Constrictibacter sp. MBR-5: one gene and its partner. Each later gene encodes a partner of the first gene's protein in a complex. Links are inferred from orthologs where the notes say so. Each region holds a gene or a part of one and is shown in the gene's direction. Other genes may lie near its edges.

What was found.
Region 2: the proteins of pnp (region 1) and ABIE65_RS24430 are in contact, whole or in part, in a cryo-EM structure (PDB 9QH0), measured with the Escherichia coli proteins. The link is inferred for Constrictibacter sp. MBR-5 from one-to-one orthologs.

Annotation. Positions count from the first base shown.
Region 1 is NZ_JBEPTK010000011.1:169,925-175,218, reverse strand. What follows is about bases 1,433-4,404. They hold pnp (polyribonucleotide nucleotidyltransferase), read left to right. Parts: upstream 1,433-1,820; coding sequence 1,821-3,989; downstream 3,990-4,404. Other genes in these bases: ABIE65_RS20400 (glycerophosphodiester phosphodiesterase family protein), read left to right, coding at 4,060-4,404; rpsO (30S ribosomal protein S15), read left to right, coding at 1,433-1,597. Outside these bases: 30S ribosome-binding factor RbfA, read left to right, coding at 1-393; tRNA pseudouridine(55) synthase TruB, read left to right, coding at 380-1,312; more of rpsO, read left to right, coding at 1,328-1,432; more of ABIE65_RS20400, read left to right, coding at 4,405-4,788; ABIE65_RS20395 (NAD(P)H-dependent flavin oxidoreductase), read left to right, coding at 4,893-5,294. UniProt on the Escherichia coli protein: Involved in mRNA degradation. Catalyzes the phosphorolysis of single-stranded polyribonucleotides processively in the 3'- to 5'-direction. Also involved, along with RNase II, in tRNA processing.
Region 2 is NZ_JBEPTK010000019.1:18,560-24,068, reverse strand. Bases 1,356-4,542 are described here. They hold ABIE65_RS24430 (Rne/Rng family ribonuclease), read left to right. Parts: upstream 1,356-1,749; coding sequence 1,750-4,335; downstream 4,336-4,542. Other genes in these bases: ABIE65_RS24425 (CoA-binding protein), read left to right, coding at 4,423-4,542. Also shown: ABIE65_RS24435 (N-acetylmuramoyl-L-alanine amidase), read right to left, coding at 103-1,284; more of ABIE65_RS24425, read left to right, coding at 4,543-4,902; ABIE65_RS24420 (O-acetylhomoserine aminocarboxypropyltransferase), read left to right, coding at 4,943-5,509. UniProt on the Escherichia coli protein: Endoribonuclease that plays a central role in RNA processing and decay. Required for the maturation of 5S and 16S rRNAs and the majority of tRNAs. Also involved in the degradation of most mRNAs.

The DNA of each region.
Region 1 (5,294 bases):
AGCCAGAGGCAGTTGCGCATGGGCGAGGAACTGCGCCACGCGCTGGCGGAAATCCTGGCCCGCGGCGACGCCCACGACCCCGACCTGCGCGACGCCGCCATCACCGTGACGCAGGTGCGCGTCAGCCCCGACCTGCGCAACGCGACAGCCTTCGTGACGCCGCTGGGCGGCGAGAACATGGACCAGACCATCGCGGCCCTGAAGCGGGCGCGTGGCTTCTTCCGCGCGCAGATCGCCAAGACGGTCGAGGCGCGCTTCGTGCCCGAACTGCGCTTCGAGCCCGACACCTCGTTCGAGGAGGCGGAGCGCGTCGAGGCGCTGATCCGCGATGCGCGCGAGCGTGATCGCGCCATCGGCGGCGGCGATGCGGGAGGCGACGATGGGTCGGCGTAGGCGCGCCAAGGGCCCGTCGATATCGGGCTGGATCATCGTCGACAAGCCGAGCGGCATCACCTCGACCACGGTCTGCAACCGCGTCAGGCGGCTGGCGGACGACGCGAAGACAGGGCACGGCGGCACGCTCGATCCGCTGGCGACCGGCGTGCTGCCGCTGGCATTGGGCGACGCGACCAAGACCGTGTCCTATGCGATGGACGGCGAGAAGGCCTATCGCTTCCGGCTGCGCTGGGGCGAGGCGCGCGACACCGACGACGCCGAGGGCGAGATCATCGCGACGAGCGACGTCCGGCCGACCGCGGCGCAGATCGAGGCGGCGCTGCCGCAGTTCATCGGCACCATCCAGCAGGTCCCGCCGATCTACTCCGCCATCAAGGTCGAGGGCCAGCGGTCCTACAATCTGGCGCGCGAGCAGCGCGCGGTGGAACTGCAGGCGCGCCCCATCGAGATCCACGACTTCCGGCTGATCGAAATGGTCGACGACGACCATGCCGACTTCGACGTCGCCTGCGGCAAGGGCGCCTATATGCGCAGCCTCGCGCGCGACCTGGCGCAGGCCGTCGGCACCGTCGGACACATCGCCGCCCTGCGCCGTACGCGCGTCGGGCCCTTCACGGAAGCCGGCGCGATCCCGCTGGCGTCCCTCGAGGCACTCGGGCATATTGCGCCCGATTGCGAGCACCTTCTTCCGGTTGAGACCGCGCTGGCCGACATCCCGGCGCTGGCCGTCTCCGGAAGCGAAGCGGCCAGTCTGCGCCAGGGGCAGTCTGTGCCGCTTTTCCGTACCACGGACCTCGGCCGAATCGGCGATCTCGCCGACGGCGCCACGGTGCGGGCGACCAGCGACGGCATCACCGTCGCGCTCGCCCGCTTCGAGGGCGGCCGGGTCCAGCCGGTGCGGGTCATCAACCCCTAGGAAAAGGAGCACCCGATGTCGATTACGGCCGAGCGCAAGCAGGAACTCATCAAGGAATACGGTGCCAAGGAAGGCGACACCGGTTCGCCAGAGGTACAGGTGGCGATCCTCTCGGAGCGCATCCGCAACCTGACCGAGCACCTTCAGACGCACAAGAAGGACGTTCACTCCCGTCGTGGCCTGCTGATGATGGTCGGCCAGCGGCGCAGCCTGCTGGACTATGTCCGGCGCTCCCACCAGAAGCGCTACGAGGACCTGATCCAGCGACTGGGCCTGCGGCGGTAGGCAGAAGGCAGGGGATCCCGCGGGCGGCGCTCCGCCCGGCTCGGCCGCGCGCGGCCGAGAACCGCGGGATCCATACCGTCGTGTCCGAGGAGGGCACCGGTGAGGGCGGGGCAGCAGGGTGCGTCGGGCCGACGCACCGGCGGCAATGGGGCCGCCGTGGGTCGCGAAGCGATCCGGAGCCCGACTTACAGGTGAAGCGGAACCGTCCGTTCCGACCGCGGCCATGGAAGTGACAGTGCCGCCGGTTCCGCCCGAAAGGACACGATCTACGATGTTCAACATCACACGCAAGGAAATCGAGTGGGGCGGGCGCAAGCTCGTTCTCGAAACGGGGCGCATCGCGCGCCAGGCGGACGCGGCCGTGCTCGCGACCTACGGCGAAACGATCGTGCTCTGCACGGCGACCGCCGCGAAGACCCAGCGCCCCGGCATCGATTTCTTCCCGCTCACGGTCAACTACCAGGAGAAGACCTTCGCTGCGGGCAGGATCCCCGGCGGCTTCTTCAAGCGCGAGGCGCGCCCCTCCGAGAAGGAGACGCTGACGTCGCGCCTGATCGATCGGCCGATCCGTCCGCTGTTCGCCAAGGGCTTCCGCAACGAGACGCAGGTCGTCTGCACGGTCCTGAGCCACGACCTCGAGAACGACCCCGACATCGTCGCGCTGGTCGGCACCTCGGCGGCGCTGACGCTGTCCGGCATTCCGTTCCTCGGCCCGATCGGCGGCGCCCGCGTCGGCCGCATCGACGGCGAACTGGTGCTCAACCCGGTTCTCGACGACATGCCGCGCACCACCCTCGACCTGGTGGTTGCGGGCACGGCCGACGGCGTGCTGATGGTCGAGTCCGAGGCGCAGGAACTCTCGGAAGACCAGATGCTCGAAGCCGTGATGTTCGGCCACCGCGGCTTCAAGCCGGTGCTGAACATGATCATCGACATGGCCGAGGAATGCGCGAAGGACCCGTGGGACCTTCCGACCGAGGCCGTCGGCATCGACGAACTGAAGAAGCGCCTGCGCGACGTCGCCGGCAAGAAGCTGCAGAAGGCCTACAGCCTGCAGGTGAAGCAGGACCGCCAGACGGCGCTCGCCGCCGCCAAGGACGAGGCGGTCGCCGCCTTCGCCGACGATCCGAACGCCGCCGCTCAGGTCTCCGGCCTGTTCAAGGGCCTGGAGCGCGACATCGTCCGCGGCCAGATCCTCGACACCGGCAAGCGCATCGACGGTCGCGACACCAAGACGGTCCGGCCGATCGTCGCCGAGGTCGGCGTCCTGCCGCGTGCGCACGGCAGCGCCCTCTTCACCCGCGGCGAGACCCAGGCGCTGGTCGTGGCGACGCTGGGCACCGGCGACGACGAGCAGCTGATGGACACGCTCGCCGGCAGCTACCGCGAGCACTTCCTGCTGCACTACAACTTCCCTCCCTATTCTACCGGCGAGGCCGGCCGCATGGGCTCCCCGGGCCGGCGTGAGATCGGCCACGGCAAGCTCGCATGGCGGGCCGTGCATCCGCTGATGCCGGAGAAGGAGAAGTTCCCCTACACCGTCCGCGTCGTCTCGGAGATCACCGAGTCGAACGGTTCGTCGTCGATGGCGAGCGTCTGCGGCGCGTCGCTGGCGCTGATGGATGCCGGCGTGCCGACGAAGGCACCGGTGGCCGGCATCGCGATGGGCCTGATCAAGGAAGGCGACCGCTTCGCCGTCCTGTCGGACATCCTGGGCGACGAGGACCATCTCGGCGACATGGACTTCAAGGTCGCCGGTACGGCCGACGGCATCACCGCGCTGCAGATGGACATCAAGATCACCTCGATCACCGAGGAGATCATGAAGGTCGCGCTCGACCAGGCGAAGGGTGGGCGCATGCACATCCTCGGCGAGATGGCGAAGGCGCTGGAGGGCGCCCGGACCGAGGTCAGCTCGAACGCGCCGCGCATCACGACGATCACGATCCCGCGCGAGAAGATCCGTGAGGTCATCGGGTCGGGCGGCAAGGTGATCCGCGAGATCGTCGAGCAGACCGGCGCCAAGATCGACATCGAGGACGACGGCACGATCAAGATCGCGGCGATCGAGGAGTCCGCCTCGAAGAAGGCGATCGACTGGATCCGCGGGATCGTGGCGGAGCCGGAAGTCGGCGTGATCTACACGGGCAAGGTCGTGAAGATCATGGACTTCGGCGCCTTCGTGAACTTCCTCGGAAGCCGCGACGGCCTCGTCCACATCAGCGAGCTGGCACCCGAGCGGGTGAAGGCGGTCGGCGACATCGTCAATGTCGGCGACATGGTGAAGGTGAAGGTCCTCGGCGTCGACGATCGCGGCAAGGTGAAGCTGTCGATGAAGGCGGTGGACCAGAAGACCGGCGACGATCTGCAGGACGCGCAGCCCGCCGGCTGAACCCAGGTGAACGGCGGGGCGGCCGGCACGATGCCGGCCGCCCCGTACCTCTAACCGGTCCAGGGGTGGAATGATCTCGTTTCCGCTGATTGTGGGACATCGGGGCGCGGCGCTGCTGGCCCCCGAGAACACGCTCGCCGCATTTCGCGCGGGTGCGGCCGCGGGCGCCGCCTGGGTTGAACTCGACGTCCGCCTCGCCGCCGACGGGCTGGTGGTTTTCCACGACGCCACGCTGGACAGGACGACCGGACGTCCCGGCGCCGTTCGCGCGATGACCGTCGAGACGCTGAGCGCCATCGCGGTGGCGGGACCCGGCGTTCCGGCCGCCGGTACAGCCAACATCCCCTCCCTGGAGGAGGCGCTCCGCGAGATCCGCGCGCTCGGCATCGGCGTGAACGTCGAACTGAAGTCCGACGACGAGGAACCCGCGGCACTGGTCGAGCAGGTCGTGCGCGCCGTCGATTCGGCATGGCCGGCGGGGGCGGGGCCGCTCGTCTATTCGAGCTTTTCACGCGAGACGGTGTGGGCGCTGCGCGAGGCAGCACCGGACCGGCCGCGTGGCCTGATCGCGAGCCGGCTGCCGGCGGACTGGCGGACGGTGGCGAAGGACCTGGACTGCGTCTCGCTGCATCTCGGCTGGCGCCACCTCGCCGAAGAGCAGGTCGCCCAGGTGCGCGAGGCGGGCTATGCGGTCGCGGTCTGGACGGTCAACGAACGACCGGTCGCGGAGCGGCTGAGGCGTTGGGGCGCCGACAGCATCATCACGGACGACCCCGGCCTGATGGCGGGCCTCGATTAAGCCCGGGTGGTGGTCGTTTTCCGCCCGCGTACTTATATCCCCCTACTGTTTGCGGGTGGACCGTCCATCGGCGAATCAAAGAGACCGGGGAAGCGACGACTGGAATGCAGTTGAAGACACTGAGAATCTCGGGCCGGGACGTGTTGCCTCTCATCGAGGGCGGCAAGGGAATCTCGGTATCGAACGGCGAGAGCTCCGGGGCCTGGGCCGAAGCCGGCGGCGTCGGAACCTTCTCCGGCGTGAACGCCGACTCGTTCGACGACAACGGCGTGCTGATCCCGCAGCTCTATTTCGGGCGGACCCGCCGCGAGCGTCACGAGGAGTTGATCGCGCACGCGATCCGCGGCGCCATCCACCAGGCGCGCGTCGCCTGGGAGCGCTCCAACGGCCAGGGCCGCATGCACATGAACGTGCTGTGGGAAATGGGCGGCGCGGAGCGCATCCTGCACGGCGTCCTGCAGGGCGCGCAGGGGTTGGTGCACGGCGTCACCTGCGGTGCCGGCATG
Region 2 (5,509 bases), on another replicon or contig:
CTCGCGCTTCCAGCCGGGGATGGTGACAGCCGCACGTCGGCGACGTCGCCAACATAATGCTATTTGCGTCGATGACGAGGCAAAGCGGGCGACCGGGGGCGATCAGGAGCGTCCGAAGCTGCCCTTGTGTGAGAAATAGGCATCCGTTGCGCGGACGATGGCGCCCATCAGCTTACGCCGGTAGGCCGCATCGCGCAGGAGGCGCTCCTCGTCGCGGTTCGACATGTAGCCGAGTTCCACGAGGACAGAGGGGATGTCCGGCGCCTTCAGCACCGCGAAGCCGGCGAAGCGGTGCGTCTTCGGAAGCAGCGTGACCGCCTCACGAAGGTTTGAAACCAGCATGCCCGCGTACTGGGCGGAGAGGTTCATCGTCTCGCGCTGGGCGAGGTCGATCAGGATGTCGACGACCTCGCGGCTTTCCGCCGAGAGGTCGACGCCCGCAATGAGATCGGCCTTGTTCTCGCGCTGCGCCAAAGCCGCCGCCTCCTTGTCCGAGGCGGTCGCCGAGAGCGTGTAGACGGAGAGGCCGCGGGTCGCCGCGCTGGGATGCGAATCCGCGTGGAGCGAAATGAAGAGCTCCGCGCCGCCGTGGCGAGCGGTCGCGACCCGCTCACGCAACCTCAGAAAGGTGTCGTCCGAACGCGTCATGACGACCTTGTAGCGGCCGGTCGCCTCCAACTGGCGCCGCAGTTCGCGCGCCGCGGCGAGCGTGACGTTCTTCTCGAAGGTCCCGCGCACGCCGATGGCGCCCGGATCCACGCCGCCGTGGCCCGCATCGATCGCCACGACGCGCATCGCCGGCCGGCGGACGACCGGCATGACCGGTGCGATCGAGGCGGTCTGCACCGGTGCGGCCGTGGCGACCCGGCTTTCGGATCCGCCGGCGAGCGGCTCGATGTCGACGACGAGCCGGTGGCCGTGCTCGGCGTTGGGCGGCAGCATGAAGGCATCCTGCACCCTGACCGGCTGGCCCAGATCGAACACCACCCGGGACGTGCCTGGCCGAAAAAGGCCGTGCCGGAGGCCCGTGACGACGCCGAGGCCGACCTCCGCCTCCGCCACACTCCAGGCCAGTTCCGGCAGGTCGAGGACGACGCGGTGCGGGTTCGCCAGCGTGAACAGGCGATAGGTGACGGGCTCGGACAGGTCGAGGACGACGCGCGTGCTCGACGCCTGATCGCCGACGCGCACCGCCGTAACCTCGGGGACAGCCTGCGCCGCCCCCGCTCCCAGCAAGCCGGCGAGCAGAACCAGACAACCCAGGAGCCGTGAAAAACGCCTCATGGCACGACCGCTTTTAACGTAGCGCGCGAATAGTGCTCGCGTAAGGCTCGGGATTCAATGACGAATGTGCATTCTGGCAGTTTTTGGGCCAGATCCGTGTTCGCGGTTGTGACACGTGCCGCATGTGGCTATGTTACGCGTCGCGAGTCGCACAGGTGTTCGAATCGCAGCCAAAGCCGGAGCGGCAGCGCGGAAGCGGCAGCACGGCAGCCCCTCGATTCGGATGGAGAGCTGCTGCGCGCCCCTGGCGCCGAAATCCAGGCGGGCCGCTCCCGTCGAGGTCACCCCCATCTGCCGGTCCCGGGTGTAGCGCGCGCATGAATTCGAGTCAGAGCAGTCGTCCGACGCCGCCACGGCCTTGTGCCGCAGGCGCCGGACGCGGCACGACTCGCAGCCGCGATCTCACGCCGGCCATGTCCTTGGCGCTCTGTCGCCCTCCCGGACCGGCCCCGGAGAAAGAAACGTATGACAAAGCGTATGCTGATCGACGCGACGCAGCCGGAAGAAACCCGCGTCGTCGTGCTCGATGGTGAACGCGTAGACGATTTCGACTACGAGTCGTCGGCGCGAAAGACCCTCAAGGGCAACATCTATCTCGGCAAGATCACCCGCGTCGAGCCGTCGCTCCAGGCGGCCTTCGTCGAGTATGGCGGCAACCGCCACGGCTTCCTGCCGTTCAACGACATCCACCCCGACTATTATCGGATTCCGATCGCCGACCGCGAGGCGCTGATCGACGACGCCGATCAGGACGAAGACGCGGACGTCGAAGAGATCGCGGCCGAAGCCGGCGACGACGCCGTGCATGCCGAAGCGGACGAGGACGGCGAGGACGCCGAGCCGATCGAGACCGTCGGCGGCGCCGAGGATGAAGTCGAGGACGCCCCGCGCGCCCGGCCCCGGATGCGCCGGCACTACAAGATCCAGGAAGTGATCAAGCGCCGCCAGATCATCCTGGTGCAGGTCACCAAGGAGGAACGCGGCAACAAGGGCGCAGCGCTGACCAGCTACATCTCGCTGGCCGGCCGCTATTGCGTGCTGATGCCGAACGCCGTGCGCGGCGGGGGCATTTCCCGCAAGATCACCAACGTCGCCGACCGCCGCCGCCTGAAGGAAGTCATCGACTCGCTCGACGTGCCGGAGGGCATGGGCGTGATCCTGCGCACCGCCGGCATGGAGCGGACGAAGCCCGAGATCCGGCGCGACTACGACTTCCTGCTGCGCGTCTGGGACGAGATCCGCGAGAAGACGCTGAGTTCGCGCGCACCGGCGCTGATCTACGAGGAAGCGAGCCTCATCAAGCGCGCCATCCGCGACACCTACAGCCAGGACATCGACGAGATCCTGGTCGAGGGCGACACGGCGTACCGGGCCGCGCGCGAGTTCATGAACGCGCTGATGCCGACGCACGTGGACCGCGTGACGGCCTACAAGGACCCGTCGGCGCACATCTTCCCGCGCTTCGGGGTCGAGAGTCAGCTCGACGCGCTGCACTCGCATACGGTGCGGCTGCGCTCCGGCGGGTACATCGTGCTCAACGCGACCGAGGCCCTGGTCGCGATCGACGTGAACTCCGGCCGCGCGACGCGCGAGCGTCACATCGAGGAGACGGCGGTCAAGACGAACCTGGAGGCAGCGGACGAGATCGCCCGCCAGCTCCGCCTGCGCGATCTCGCCGGCATCGTCGTCATCGACTTCATCGACATGGAGGACCGCCGCAACAATTCGGCGGTCGAGCGTCGCCTGAAGGAGGCGCTCAAGAACGACCGCGCGCGCATCCAGATGGGCCGCATCAGCCAGCTCGGCCTGGTGGAGCTCTCCCGCCAGCGCCTGCGGCCAAGCCTGTTCGAGACCAGCATGGTCGTCTGCCCGACCTGCGCCGGCCACGGCTCGGTGCGGTCGGTCGAGTCGACCGCGCTCTACGTGTTTCGCTCGATCGAGGAGGATGCGCTGAAGCGGCGCAATGCCGAGGTCGCGGTCTACGTGCCGACGCCGGTCGCCCTCTACATCCTCAACCATAAGCGCCATGCGCTGCACGATCTCGAGCGTGCCAACGCACTGCGGATCATGATCGAGTGCGACGACGGGCTGGTCGGCCCGGCCTTCCGCATCGAGCAGACGCGCGTGATCGAGCCGGTCATCGAGGCCACCTACGAGACGGTCGGCGACGACGAGGATCTGGCGGAGGCGGAAGAGATCGCCGCGATCGCGGCGCCGACGCCCGTCGCGGCCTCCGCCCCGGAAGAACCGGCCGAGCGGCCGGCCCGGGCGGAAGCCGAGGAAGACGCTGACAGCGCGGGCGCGGCGAAGCGGCGCCGCCGCGGACGCCGCGGCGGACGCCGGCGCGGTGGACGCCGCCCCGAGGGCGAAATCGGCACGACCGAGGCGACCATGGGCGACGGCGTCGGCGAGGCTGCAGCCGAGGAGGCCGAGGCCCCCGCTGGCGAGCCGGAGCCGGCTGCGCCCGAGCATGCGGCACCCGAACCGGTAGCACCGGAACCGGTGGCCGCCGAGCCCGCTCCGGAAGAGCCCGTCGTGGAGCCGGTCGCATCGGCACCGGTTGCCGAGGCACCCGCGGCACCGATCGCCGTGGTCGAGGCGACGCCGCCGGCCGAAGCGGCGCCCGTCGCCGAGGAGCCGGCGCCCAAGCCGAAGGCGCGGCGCACACGCAAGCCCAAGGCCGCAGCGGCAGAAGCCGCGCCGGCACCTGTCGAGGCCGCACCGACAGCCGAGGAGACGCCGCGGAAGCCGCGGACCCGCCGCCCGGCGAAGGCCAAGGCGGCAGCCGAGGAGACTGCGCCGGCAAAGACGGAAGCCGCGCCGGCGAAGGCACCGCGCTCGCGTCGGCCGAAGCGCGCCGCCGCGGACACCGTCGCCACGGAGACCGTGGACGCCAAGCCGGCGGCGGCACCCGCCGCGCCCGAGGCCGCCCCTGTGCCGGCCTCTCCCGCACCGGCTGCCGCCGAACGGGAAAGGGAGCCGGCGGTCGCCGAGGCCTCCGAGGCGCCGCAGCGGCGTCGCCGCGGCTGGTGGCAGCGTCCGACCGACTGACGGACGTCGCATAAGGGACAACGGCCGTCGCCCCCACCGGGCGACGGCCGACCCTGTTCCGCGGCGACATCGCGTAGGGAGTGAGCCATGAACCACGATGCCTATGGCGACGACTATCTGCGCGGCATCCTGAAGTCGGTGCGGACCGTGGCGATGGTGGGTGCCAGCCCCCACTGGAACCGGCCGAGCTATTTCGTGATGAAGTACCTGCAGGCGAAGGGCTACCGGGTCATTCCGGTCAACCCGGGTGCCACCGGGCAGGAGATCCTGGGCGAGACGACCTACGCCGCGCTCCGGGACGTGCCCGTCCCCTACGAGATGGTCGACATCTTCCGCAATTCGGAAGCAGCCGGACCGATCACGGACGAGGCCGTCGCATGCGGCGCGAAGACGGTCTGGATGCAGATCGGCGTGCGCAACGATGCCGCCGCCGCACGCGCCGAGGCCGCCGGCCTGACGGTCGTCATGAACCGCTGCCCGAAGATCGAGTATTCCCGCCTGTGCGGCGAACTCGGCTGGAGCGGCGTCAACACCGGCATCATTTCGAGCAAGCGCCGCCGCGCTTGATTCCAGGACAGGCCCCGCCAAGCGACCCGAGGCATGAGCGATGACCGGCGATAGACCGCGCTACGGTATCGAGACGCTGGCGATTCACGCCGGCGCCTCCCCCGACCCGATGACCGGCGCACGTTCGACGCCGATCTACCAGACGACCTCGTTCGTCTTCGAGGACGCCGACCAAGCGGCATCGCTCTTCAACCTGCAGACCTACGGCTACATCTACTCGCGGCTCGGCAATCCCACTGTCTCGGTGCTGGAGGAGCGGGTCGCGACGCTGGAGGGCGGCCGTGGCGCCATCGCGACGGCCTCGGGGCATGCGGCGCAGATGCTCGCCTGCTTCACGCTGCTGCAGCCGGGCGACCACATCCTGGCGTCGAACAAGGTCTATGGCGGGACGATCACCCAGTTCACCCGGACCTTCGCCAAGTTCGGCTGGCAGGCCACGCTGGTCGATCCCGACGATCCGGAGAATTTCCGCCGCGCCCTGACGCCGGAGACGAAGATGATCTTCGTCGAGAGCCTGGCCAATCCCGGCGGCGTGGTCGTCGACCTGGAGAAGGTCGCCGCCATCGCGCACGAGGCGGGCATTCCGCTGGTGGTCGACAACACCCTC